Regions from separate parts of the Lysinibacillus sp. NPDC097214 genome, predicted to be linked through region 2. Evidence: riboswitches for the same ligand, from Rfam matches in the RefSeq annotation. Region 2 holds a riboswitch; each other region holds the start of a gene.
What was found. A riboswitch is a leader RNA that binds a small molecule or an ion and turns the genes downstream of it on or off. The one in region 2 is predicted to bind thiamine pyrophosphate.
Positions count from the first base shown of each region.

Region 1: it holds a riboswitch for thiamine pyrophosphate, as region 2 does, so the genes downstream of both, thiT (energy-coupled thiamine transporter ThiT) here and thiC (phosphomethylpyrimidine synthase ThiC) in region 2, are expected to answer to the same signal.
Region 3: it holds a riboswitch for thiamine pyrophosphate, as region 2 does, so the genes downstream of both, thiM (hydroxyethylthiazole kinase) here and thiC (phosphomethylpyrimidine synthase ThiC) in region 2, are expected to answer to the same signal.
Region 4: it holds a riboswitch for thiamine pyrophosphate, as region 2 does, so the genes downstream of both, ACQKMI_RS11895 (ABC transporter substrate-binding protein) here and thiC (phosphomethylpyrimidine synthase ThiC) in region 2, are expected to answer to the same signal.

Region 1 is NZ_JBNNSS010000014.1:9,783-13,091, reverse strand. It holds gene ACQKMI_RS22000 (helix-turn-helix domain-containing protein) at 1-412, opposite strand, end outside; gene ACQKMI_RS21995 (hypothetical protein) at 556-681, opposite strand; gene ACQKMI_RS21990 (DUF4870 domain-containing protein) at 729-1,061, opposite strand; TPP riboswitch at 1,187-1,294, shown strand; gene thiT (energy-coupled thiamine transporter ThiT) at 1,425-1,985, shown strand; gene map (type I methionyl aminopeptidase) at 2,274-3,029, shown strand; gene ACQKMI_RS21975 (hypothetical protein) at 3,055-3,309, opposite strand, start outside.
Region 2 is NZ_JBNNSS010000013.1:85,790-89,098, reverse strand. It holds gene thiC (phosphomethylpyrimidine synthase ThiC) at 211-1,989, opposite strand; TPP riboswitch at 2,123-2,237, opposite strand; gene ACQKMI_RS21860 (hypothetical protein) at 2,299-2,424, shown strand; gene ACQKMI_RS21855 (AEC family transporter) at 2,849-3,309, opposite strand, start outside.
Region 3 is NZ_JBNNSS010000001.1:689,572-692,880, reverse strand. It holds gene thiE (thiamine phosphate synthase) at 1-565, opposite strand, end outside; gene thiD (bifunctional hydroxymethylpyrimidine kinase/phosphomethylpyrimidine kinase) at 555-1,379, opposite strand; gene thiM (hydroxyethylthiazole kinase) at 1,379-2,134, opposite strand; TPP riboswitch at 2,221-2,319, opposite strand; gene mbcS (acyl-CoA synthetase MbcS) at 2,560-3,309, shown strand, end outside.
Region 4 is NZ_JBNNSS010000004.1:381,658-384,966, forward strand. It holds gene ACQKMI_RS11885 (ABC transporter permease) at 1-375, opposite strand, end outside; gene ACQKMI_RS11890 (thiamine-binding protein) at 372-665, opposite strand; gene ACQKMI_RS11895 (ABC transporter substrate-binding protein) at 667-1,662, opposite strand; TPP riboswitch at 1,795-1,905, opposite strand; gene ACQKMI_RS11900 (TetR/AcrR family transcriptional regulator) at 2,244-2,852, shown strand; gene ACQKMI_RS11905 (MFS transporter) at 2,917-3,309, shown strand, end outside.

The DNA of each region.
Region 1 (3,309 bases), on a different contig from region 2:
TACTTTTATCAAGAAGCGGAGCACAAACAGCACTTTTTGGGTAAGTAAAATCACCGACTGCTTTTGTATAGTGTTCTTCATACTGTGGAAATAAATCGGCCATATTTTCAGTTACATCATCGCTAGTATGGAATCTAAATGCCTTTTTTTGAGAGAATACTTTTCCGGTCATCCCTTCATTTGAGGCAAGGTGAATTTTCTTCAAGTAAGCTAGATCATAACCTACAGTATGCTTAGCAATTAAACGATTTGTCTCTGTATTTAACATAAACAGCACACCTGCATCAGCACCTTTAATCACATGGAGTACTTCACTAATAAGTTTCTCTAACACTTGGTCTATATCGAGTGTTGATGTTAGGACCTGTGCAGCATTAACCAAGCTCATTAATTGTTTTTCGGTATTTATCATAAACAACTCCTCATGTGTATTGTTAAACTTTATTTTACAGTGCCATATAGAAGATAGCGAACTGTTAAATAACGAAAAAAAGAATCTGCTGAAAAAAGTAAGCAGATTCTTGTTAGTAACCTCATTTTAACTTTAAAAACGTATTATTGCTTATAGATGTTTTTTGAGGAATTAGCCGTTCCCTTCTTTGCAGCGATTACTTTTTTAACAATTGGAATAACGATAGGTGCTAATTTTACGGCGGTTTTGACAACTTTAGATACTTTCAAAAATAACAGCTCCTTTTAGTACTATCTGTTCAAGGTTGAAATGAAACTTATCGGATAACGCGAACAGCTTGAATAATATTCCAAATGACGATTCCTATTGAGACGAGAATGTAAATTGCGAACGAAACTAACCAAATGATAAGAAATGTACTGCTACCTGAATCTGGTTCAAAAGTGTTGAATGATAAAGTTGAGAAAATAAAGACTGCAAAAAATATTATTCCAAATGCGACTGGGATTAAATGTGATATTAGTGCTCGAAGAGAATGACTCTTGACGTCGTGATCTTTTGAAACAAAGTAAACTACTAATGGCACAATGAAAGGTGCGAAAAAGATACTGAGATAACTAAAGGCAGATAAAATTTTTTGGTTCTCCATAGTTGTACCTCCTTTTTTAATATTTACGCATGAAAAACAGTAAAGTTTCAAAAAATTAATGTGGAAGAGGTTGTAATCGTTATAGTGTTTGCGTACAATGAGGTTGTTCAACTAAATTAAGATGTAACGACCACAAGGGGAGCTGATGATGTCAGCTGAGACTGGGCACGTAATGCCTTGACTCTTTGAACCTGTAAGTTAACGCTTGCGTAGGGATGTGGATAGAAACCGACACTTTTACGATGTGAGGCTCTGTCCTGGCATCGTTTTTTAATCTTTATTGATGCCATATAGGAACATATTTGCCAACTGATTTCTATTCCTGCTCTTGTATCCTACATCGGAACAAAGGAGAGAATAATTATGGACAATAAAAGACTTTTAATGCTTGTGGAGATTGCGATATTCGCAGCGATTGGCCTTGTGCTTGATCAGGTTTCCTTTAAAGTATGGGCACAAGGGGGCTCTGTTAGTCTCGTAATGGTGCCAATAGTGTTAATAGCATTTCGCTGGGGCCTTATTCCAGGCATGACAACGGGTTTACTCATTGGTGTTATGCAAACGATGTTTGGTGCCTATATTATACATTGGCTTCAAGGAACACTTGATTATGGTGTTGCCTTTACAGTAGTAGGCTTAGCGGCCGTTGTGCGTGGGCCAGTGCTTGAGGCTGCAAAAGATTTAAACAAAAAGAAAATGGCGCTTTATATTATTTTAGGAACGGTAATAGCGGGCTTTTTACGTTATGCAGCACATACCATTGGGGGCGCTGTATTTTTCGCAGAGTATGCTGGCGATCAAAATGCATGGATTTATTCAATCATCTATAATGGAACATATATGTTACCAGCAACGATTTTAACAGCGATTGTCGGTGTTCTGTTATTTACGGCAGCACCTCAATTAATGCAACGAAAATCATAATTATGATTCCCTTCACATGAGTGAAGGGTTTTATTTTTAATAACGCCTTCGTGACCAACATCGTGTTGGCCCGAGACTCTGCAGCGAGCACCGCGAGCGAAGAGGATCATCGGACGCCCCAGGAAAGCGCCCAGCCGGAACGGAAATCAACTCTACGTTATGGAGATAAGCTTGTTTTTTAGCAATTTACACTTTATGATGGCATATAATATTTAGAGCGTTTAGCGTTTTATGTATAAAAAGTTATGTTATATTAAATAGAGATATTAGATGAAAGGGACGTTAAAAATGATTGTAAAAACGCAAGAAGAGATTGAAGCCTTTAAAAAAATCGGCCGTATTTGTGCTGAAATTCGTGAAGCCATGAAGGCTGCTACAAAACCAGGTGTAACAACACTTGAACTAGATGAAATTGCAGGCCGTATGTTTGCTGAGGCAGGAGCAGTTTCTGGACCTAAAGGGGAGTATGATTTCCCAGGATACACATGTATTAGTGTTAATGAGGAAGTCGCACATGGTATTCCAGGTGAACGTGTGATTAATGAGGGAGATATCGTCAATATAGATGTATCTGGTTCATTAAATGGTTACTTTGCGGATACGGGCATTTCATTTGTAGTTGGTGAAGGTTATGAGGATAAAGAAAAGCTATGTCGCGTAGCTAAAAGTGCTTTCGACCGTGCAATGACAAAAGTAAAAGCTGGATCAAAATTAAACCAAATCGGCAAAGCTGTTGAGCGTGAAGCATATGCCAATGATTTAACAGTGATTATGAACCTAACAGGTCATGGTTTAGGTCGTTCTTTACATGATGAGCCAAATCATATTTTAAATTATTACGATGCATGGGATTCTACAATTATGAAAGAAGGCATGGTACTTGCAGTCGAGCCATTTATCTCAGCGAAAGCGGAGCATATTGTGGAATCTGGTGATGGCTGGACATTCGTTACGCCAGACAAATCATTAGTTGCTCAAATTGAGCATTCAATTATCGTTACAAAAGACAAACCAATTATTTTAACTTCACTTGATGAACAATAAAAAAGCTAAAAATCCTGCTACCAATTTATTTTTGGTAGGCAGGATTTTTTTTAATAAATAATATACCGACAAGTAGCACTCCACATAAAAATAAGGCTGCCGTTGACACAAGTAGCTCATCAAAACCATTATGTAATGCGACCCCGATATAGGCCCAGATAAATACACTTGGATAGATAATATCAAAATAATGGAAACGGATATGTAGTGCTATTGCTACCCCAAGTGTCAGTAAAATAACTGCCCAAAGGGGATCACTAAGCCCAAAACCATTCCATTG
Region 2 (3,309 bases):
GGATGTCACGGAATCAGCAAGGAGTTCTTTGTACAAGCACAAAGCCGATTCCAGACGCAATTATGCCGAGGCAAAATTGATTTCCAACTATTATTGATATCCAAATCCAACTTTTTACTCCATGTGAAGGGCAACCTCACATGGAGTTTTTTTCTTAATGACAAAATAAAGCTTGTGCCTAATTTGATAGACACAAGCCCGCTCTAATAATTATTGATAAATTTGACTGCCTGCCTTTTTAAATTCCTTCGCCTTCTCCTGCATACCTTTGTGGATTGCTTCAGTCGTATTTAAGTCTTTTTCTTTTGCATAAGTACGAATATCCTGTGAGATTTTCATACTGCAAAACTTAGGTCCACACATGGAACAGAAGTGCGCAGTTTTTGCTCCTTCTGCTGGCAATGTTTCATCATGATATTCGACTGCACGCTCTGGATCTAGCGATAGGTTGAATTGATCGCGCCAGCGGAATTCAAAGCGTGCCTTAGAAAGTGCATCATCACGTTGCTGTGCCCCCGGATGCCCTTTCGCTAAATCAGCAGCGTGTGCAGCAATCTTATACGTAATAACCCCTACACGAACATCATCACGATTTGGTAAGCCAAGATGCTCTTTAGGCGTCACATAACATAGCATTGCCGTACCATACCAACCTATCATCGCAGCACCAATGGCTGATGTAATATGGTCATAGCCAGGAGCAATATCTGTTGTCAGTGGCCCTAAAGTATAGAAAGGAGCTTCCTTACACACCTCTAACTGCTTATCCATATTTTCTTTAATAAGATGCATCGGCACATGCCCTGGTCCTTCTACCATCACTTGTACATCATGCTCCCAGGCAATTTGCGTTAATTCCCCTAGCGTTTCCAGCTCCGCAAACTGAGCCTCATCATTTGCATCTGCAATAGAACCCGGGCGTAAACCATCACCTAAAGAGAAAGCAACATCATAGGTTTTCATAATTTCACAGATTTCTTCAAAATGTGTATATAAGAAGCTCTCTTGATGGTGATATAAACACCACTGCGCCATAATCGAGCCTCCTCGAGACACTATGCCTGTTACACGATTAGCCGTTAATGGCACATAACGTAGCAATACCCCTGCATGAATCGTGAAGTAATCAACACCTTGCTCTGCTTGTTCGATTAACGTATCACGATACACTTCCCACGTTAAATCCTCTGCCACACCATTTACTTTTTCTAGCGCTTGATAAATCGGCACCGTTCCTACTGGCACCGCGGCATTACGGATAATCCATTCACGTGTCGTATGAATATGCTTACCAGTAGATAAATCCATAATGTTATCAGCACCCCAGCGTGTAGCCCACGTCATTTTTTCTACCTCTTCAGCAATAGAGGATGACACCGCTGAATTTCCAATATTGGCGTTAATTTTCACGTGGAAGTTACGTCCAATAATCATTGGCTCTGCCTCAGGGTGATTAATATTAGATGGCAAAATTGCACGCCCCGCCGCGATCTCTGAGCGCACGAACTCAGGATCCATATTTTCGCGAATCGCTACAAATTCCATTTCTGGAGTAATAATTCCCTTTCGTGCGTAGTGAAGCTGTGTTACATTTCCACCTTTCTTCGCGCGCAAAGGCTTTCTAGATAAATCAGGAAATACATTTTCTTTTATTCGTGGATCGTCAGCATTGCGAAACCCATTATCTTCTGGCTTGATCGTACGACCTTCATATTCTTCAACGTCACCTCGTTCTCTGATCCACGCACTACGTAAAGCTGGCAATCCTTTCGTAATATCCACCTTATGCGCAGGATCAGTGTACGGGCCACTCGTATCATAAACACGCACTGGTGCATTTTTCTCTTCACCAAAGCTTCCTGTCGTCGGACTTAAAGCAATTTCACGCATTGGGACTAAAATATCTGCTCGAGATCCTTCTACGTAAACCTTTTTACTTCCTTCAAAATTTGACATAATCGTAATGTTCTTATCGCTAACTGTTGTCATAAACTACTTCGCTCCCTTTTATATTTATATAAGGACCGAATCTAGCTCACCCAACAAAAGCAAAAGCCGAATCCAAAAAAATTTTGGATCCGGCTAAGAATGTAAAGGTATAGTTATTGCAAATAACATAGTGTGCAATAATGGTTAACTTTCCCACGCTGGTATGAGCCAGATCAGGTCCAAAGGGTCAAGAAACCTCTATGCGTTTCCCTCTCAGCCTGACTCATCAGACTCCCCTAGTTAATACTATTAAGTTTGATGCTAGTGTAGCAGATTTTGCTAATAGATGGAAGCTTCATTTGATTATTTTTGGCTTATCATCAAAAGTTGGCGACAGCCATTGATCAATTATACCTCGGCATAATTGCGTCTGGATTAGGCTTTGTGCCAAGGCCTGCAGATGTTTTTTGTGCGAAAGCGAAGCGTCAGCAATAATATGATGCAGGTCAATTAGCTGTTATCGCATGGATATGATGATTTTAGGCTAACATTCTATATTAATCCCTTGCCGATTCCGTGTTCCACTGATGCATGGACACTGCTGAGATGGGAGACTTCTACTGAAAGAAGTTTAAACGTAATCCATGAATTTTAGTTGATTGGAGTGGAGGCTGGGCGACTCCTCGGGGATCAGCAATAGAGGAACGCGAGTGAATCGGCTCATCGGATACCCCCAGGAAGCTTTGCTCTGTGCGAAAGCGTAGCGTCAGCAATTGTTTTATCTGTGCGAAAGCGTAGCGACAGCAACAACAAAGCGCCCAGCCGGAACGGAAATCAACCACACGTTTTGGTAATTAACTTATATAAGTCCCTACAAGGAGGGCTGCAACCCTATCTTTGATTCAGAAGAGCACTTAGGTTAGGTAAACAACAGTTCCGCTACATAAATCACAATTGTGACTGTAATACAGCTAACAATCGTTGAAAATAAAACTGTTTGTGCAGCAGTTGCCGATTCTACGTCATATTCTAATGCCAGACTAGAGCTATTTCGCGAAGTCGGGAATGAACTAGCTATAAAAAGTGATTGTGCCACGACACCGTCAAGACCAAGCGCAAAAATGATAAGCAATGCTACGGCTGGCCCTATGATTAGTCGTGTAAAACAGCTAATGTATACCATCTTATTGAACATGGATTTAATTTCAAGCTGTGATAATTGTGCCCCTAAAGTTATCAATGCTACAGCGATAAAGCCATCTGCCACATGGTCTATCGGAATTTTTACGAACTGCGGAATAGGGATATTAAAATAGTTCATAGTAACGCCAATAATAAGTGCATGAATAATAGGCATTTTGAGGAAGTCCTTCAAAATGG
Region 3 (3,309 bases), on a different contig from region 2:
TAACTGCTATTCCATCTGCACCTGCTTTAAATACAGTATGTGCATTCGAGCAGTTTATGCCTCCAATTGCAACGATAGGGAGCTCCGGGTATTGTCTGCGAACTTGTTGTAAAAATTCAGTTCCACTAGGCGGTTTGGCGTCGCTTTTAGAGGTGGTTGAAAAAATTGGACCAATTCCTACATAGTCAGCACCATATTGTAGAGCAGTTTGTAATTCAGCTTGTGAATGAACAGAAACCCCTAGAATCATATTGCCAATTTTTTTTCGTACCATCGACACAGGAAAATCTTCTTGGCCAATATGAACACCATTTGCTCTAAGTTTTATAGCTAGTTCTACATCATCATTGACGATAAACGGAACATGATACTGTTGACAGAGCTTTTGACATTTGCGAGCAAAATTTTCATAGGCTTGTCCAGTTAGTTTATTTGGCCCTTTTTCACGGAATTGAAACATTGTAATTCCAGATTGGAGAGCTTTCTCTAAAACGTTTATTGGCTCCTGATTGAAAACATTACCTGTACCCATAATAAAATATAGTTGTAGATCGTCACGTTTCATGAATGGTCACCTCACAGGAATCCTTATAGTTTTGGTAAGCAAAATGATTTGTTGGACCATGGCCGTTACCAATAGATAAATCATGGGTTATGGCTAATTGAATAAATTTTTTAGCTTCCTCAATTGCCTCCTCCATAGGTAGCCCAAGACCAAGAAAAGCAGTTAATGCTGCGGAAAATGTACAGCCTGTACCATGCGTGTTTTTTGTTGCAATTCGAGTAGACTGCATGGAAAATGATCGACCATCTTGAAAAAATACATAATCAGTAGCATAGCATGTATCCTCTAAATGACCGCCTTTCATAACGACGCATTGAACGCCTGTTTGTAATAAGATCTGAGCTACTTCTTTTAAATCAGCTAAAGAATTGATTTTCCTTCCAGAAAGGGTCTCAGCCTCAGGGATGTTTGGCGTTACAATTGTTGCTAAAGGTAGCAAATAACTTCGTAATGCCTCAATTGCTTCTTGCTGTAATAAGCTTTCGCCACCTTTTGCAATCATAACAGGATCCACAATAAGCGGAATATTTACTTCTGCTAAAATATGTGCAATTGATTGGATGATCTCGGAGGAAAACAGCATTCCTGTTTTAATAGCACTAATTGAAAAATCCTCGATTAGCGCTCTAAGTTGTTTTTCAATAAAGCTAACTTCAATTGGTAAAACACCCGATACACCCAGTGTATTCTGGGCAGTTAAAGCTGTAATAACAGATGTTCCAAACACTTTTAATTCCTGAAATGTTTTTAAATCAGCCTGTATGCCTGCACCGCCGCCACTATCTGAACCAGCAATCGTCGTTACAATATCCATTATTCATCACCATCCTTGGAAAGGTGATGTAGCTCATTCAATACAGCAATTTGAAAATCGCCAATGAATCGAGTAGAAGAAGCAGCTTTTTCTGCTAACTTCTTATAAAGTGATAATGTTTCTAGCAATTGGTCAAACGGTTGATCTCCTGCGGCGTAAGAGGCACAACACAGTGCACTCAATAAGCAACCTGTTCCAGTAACTTCTGTCATTTGAGAATTTCCACCCGTAATCCATTGCTGATGTGTGCCATCAGTAATAAAATCCTTTTCACCGGTCACAATAACAATACAATTGTATTGTTGAGCTATTTTCTGTGCCTCCACTTCTACAGAAATTGACCCACTACCACTATCTACGCCTTTTTGTTGCCAGTCTACATTGGCAATTGCCGCAAGCTCTCCGATATTGCAACGAATTGCCGCAAATTTAATGTCCTCCAGTAATTGCTGTACCGTTTGTTTTCGGTAAGATGTTGCACCTGCGGCAACAGGATCTAAAATAACGGGAATGCCAAGAGCATTTGCTTTTTTCCCTGCAAGTAACATGGATTCTTTCATTCGTTCATTAAGGGTACCGATATTGATCAATAAGCCTGAGGCGATTGTCACCATTTCTTCAACCTCGTGACCGTCATCAGCCATGACTGGAGAAGCGCCTATTGCTAATAAGCCATTTGCTTGAAAATTAGCCACAACGTAATTAGTTATGCAATGAATAAGTGGATTTTGTTTACGAATCGTTTGAAATATCAATTTAAGTCCTCCTCGTTGGATGGACGTAAGCGTGCAAAAAAGACTCTTTTTCGTGCAAAAAACACGTAAAAGAGCCTTTCATCAGTAATTCGATGTAAATTGCTCCCTACGTCAGTATTAACTAACAGGTTCAAAGGGTCAGGTTTTACCTTCTCAACTCTAAATGAGTCCCCCTGCAATCATGCATTTAGTTGACCAAAATGTACCATATTATTCATTTGTGTTCAATAGGGAGTTTTTTCTTCATTCAGATTTTCTGTGCAAAAGCGACCATTACGCCAAATTAAAATGGATAGAAGCAATAAGTGACTGATGCCATATAGCAGAGCATGATAGTTGTCACGACTTTCATAAATTAGAGTGTATTCCATTGAAATCGATAAAAATTGAGTTTATATTGGGCGTAACAAAAGGGGGCATTTGCCATGAAAAGAGAAGATTTAATCGCACCAGAATGGTATAACATTTCAGAGGAAATTGAAAAATATGCACAGGATTCTACCAAAAATGCATTATTAGTTTATAACGAAAACGGAGAAATTCAGTACATTACATATACAGCCTTACTTGAAAAGGCGAATCAGGCAGCACATGTATTTACCTCTCAAGGTTTGAAAAAAGGTGATGTAATTTTAATCATGGTACCGAGATCAGTGGAGGCGTATATTGTGTACATTGCGGCATTAAAGGCAGGTTTAACTATTATACCTAGTTCAGAAATGTTGAGATCTAAGGATATTGAATATCGAATCAATCATGCTGAAGCAAAAGGAGTTGTTGCATTTGAGCCTTATATTGAACAATTTGATAGTGTTGAAAATTTACAAGAAATACAGCAATTTGTCATTGGTCATGCACATGAACCTTGGCAGCCATTGCTTGAAAAAATGCAAAGCCAACCAAAAAGCTACTTTAATTCTACACCAACTAAGAGTACAGACATTGCATTTTTAGCATATACAAGTGGTACAACAGGCAATCCAAAGGCAGCAGTACATACACATAGCTGGGGTTACGCACACTTACGAACTACTGCACCAAATTGGTTAGGTGTTCAAGAAGGTGACATAGTATGGGCTACCGCAGCTCCTGGCTGGCAAAAATGGATTTGGAGTCCGTTCCTCGCTACTTTAGGAAGTGGTGCAACAGCATTTGTTTACAAAGGTCACTTTGAT
Region 4 (3,309 bases), on a different contig from region 2:
AATAATAATGAGCTTTGGCAATAAACCAAAGCCAAACCAAATAATTAATAAAGGTGCTAGGACGAGCACAGGGACATTTTGCGACATAATAAGAATAGGGTAAAATAACTCCCTTACTAAAGTAAAACGATGTAATAGTACGGCAACCGTTAGCCCACATAATATCCCGATTGCAAGACCTAGAAGTGCTAATTGAATTGTCGCGAAAGCATGCGGCACAAACGTTTCATACGATTGAAAACCTTCTTTCAAAATGGCACTCGGTGCTGGCAAAAGCCAATGTGGGATATTAGCAAAACGGACAATTAGTTCCCATATGAATAAGAGGAAGGCGATAAAAATTATCGTCCTTCCTTGTATAACAGCCTGCTTCATCCCTTGTATTTCTCCGTTAGCGTATCCATTGTAATACCGGATGGTTGATATAAAATTTTCACTTGCGTAATGACATTGATCGCGCCAAGCTCTATCATTTTGTCATTCATTTTTTCAATAATTTGTAGTAAAGTCGTAAGCTCACCCTCCATTGTCGTTTCTAATGGATGAACTTCATATTTCACCCCTGATGCGTCGATAACCGCAATCGCTGCATCAACAAACGGGATCACATCTGCGTATGTTTCAGTTTTCGGGATAATTTGGACACTTATTAATGAGTTTGCCATATTACTTTGTCTCCTTTTTCGGTAAAAAATCGTTTGTAAATGCTTGTTTTGCGTTAAATTCGCCCTCTAAAACTTTGTTGTTAGCCATCCATTTCGCGTAGTTTTCCCAAACAGCAAGTTTTTGCTCGCCCCATCGTGCAGCGTCGTCTTGATACTTATCTGCTAACCATTCCTGACTTTTATGCACAAGGTTCTTATCTAAATCAGGAACCGCTTCTAGTAAAATATCAGCTGCCTCATTTGGGTGATTTATCGCATATTCATAACCCTTAGCCGCAGCAGCGACAAATGCTTTTACCGTCTCAGGATCATCCTTAATCATTTTTTCATTTGTAGCAAGTACAGGTGTGTAATAATCTAACTGCTCACTATAATCTGTTAAATAAAGCATGTTCAGCTTTTCGCCACGAAGTTCTGCTTCAATACCTGTCCATGCATAATAAATCCACGCAAAATCAATATCTTTTTTCATCATTGTAAAGAAGTCTAAATCGCCTGCATTGACGATATCTAACTTATTAATATCCGCATTTTCTGTTTGCATAAGTGATTGTAGTACAGCCTTTTCAAGTGGCGCACCCCAGCCCCCGTATGTTTTACCTTCAAAATCCTTTGGTGACTTAATGCCTTTTGATGCGGTAGATGCGAAGCCAGAAGTATTATGTTGTATAACCGCTGCAATCGATACTAAAGGTACATCCTGTACACGCGCCTGTGTAATCCCTTCCTGATAGCTTACGCCAAACTGAGCCTTCCCAGACGCCACAAGCTGATCTGCGCCCGTTTCGCCAGGTAATAAAATATCAACATCTAAGCCCTGCTCCTTAAAGTAGCCCAGTTTTTCCGCTACATATAAACCGGTATGATTTGTATTCGGTGTCCAATCTAGAACTACCGATACTTTTGTTAATCCTTTAGCATCCTTTTTAGCCTCTTTTTCGCTACAACCCACTAATGTTAAAAGTGCAGCCATTAGGACCAATAACCATTTTTTCATGCTGATTCCTCCAAGTAAGTAATGTGAAAGTGTTCATGAATGAATGTCTTTACCAGAAGAAAAAAAGTCTGAAAACATAAAAAACGCCTAGGATTCCTCCCAGACGTTTTACAATCAGTATCAAAAACTTTCTTTTTTTGAATAGATGTTCCCTACGCTGGTACGAGCCAAATCAGGTTCAAAGGGTCAGCGTCTATCGGACACAATCTCAGCTGGCAACTACCAGCCCCCCTACATTCTTTCCATATGAACTTTTCGATGATAATTATACCCATATCAATCCGTTAATGACAAGGGTCTGTTTACCGATAGTGCTGAAAAATTATTAAACGGCCTCTTTTCAAATCCACCTTCTGAAATATTTTTTTCATTCACACTAAATAACTGCTATGCCCTCTCCTTTCAAAAACGTTCTTAAGGAGACCTAGATACTTTTAGCGAATAATGGCCCTTCATTGTAGTAATTCCGTTATAACTAACTATAAAATTCAAAAAATTCCCTCAACATATTGACAATGGAAACATATTACAATAAGATTTGATTGACCAATCAATCATTTATTTTGGAAGGAGTATATAAAATGGAAACTAAACTTACTAATGATGAGAAAAAGAAAAGAAAAAGATCTACTATCCTAAATGCTGCCATTAAATTATATAGTGATACTGGTTTTGCGGAGACAAAAGTTGCCGACATAGCAAAGGAAGCGGGTGTTAGCTTTGGTACCGTATTTACGTATTTTGATTCAAAAGAAGCACTTTATGAATCAGCTATTTTGGAGCCATTGAAGGAAATCACACCTTATTTTATTGAGTTAGGAGAACACTTTAAAGGTGAGCCTCTTGAAGTTGTGAAGGAAATGATAGATTGCCATATACAGCTTTTTTCAATGAGAAGTGAATACTTACGTCTAATTCAGCAGGTTCTTGCAAGACCTGATCGTTTCCCAAAACTTTTTAAAGAACTAGATGATTTCGTAAAAGTATTTAAAGATAGTATTTATCCGGTTATTGAAGAAGGTCAAAGGCTCGGTTACTTTTATGAAGAATCCCCTTCATTAATTGCTGAGTCATACTTTTCCATCTTAAACGGCATGCGTTTAACATTTATTGATGAATATACAAACGTGATGCGGCAGGATATATCGAGACAAGCTCTGAGATTATTTGGGCCTATCACAAATAAATAAGCCTCCTCCCCACTTTGCCCAGCCAGCACTTGTAGACAATATATTATTAAATAGGAGTGATTATATGAAATTGAGAGATATTCATCCCAACATCAAACTTCGTCTAGCCATGCAATTTCTAGGCGGCCTTATTTCTATGGCTGTTATTCCTTTTCTGGCAATTTATTTTACCCAGAATATCGGAGCTACTAAAACTGGTATTATTCTTATAATAATAGTAATTAGTGGGGTTATTGGAGGGTTTATCGGAGGGCATATTTCAGATAAAATAGGGCGAAAAAAAATAATGATTTATTCTGAAATAGGTATATTGCTTTCATATCTGTTAATAGCACTTTGTAATTCCCCTTGGTTTAACCTTCCTTATATTTCTGCAGCATTCTTCATCATTAATATGTTTTGCGGAGGAATGTTTCAGCCAGCCGCACAAGCTATGATGATTGATGTTACTAATTCC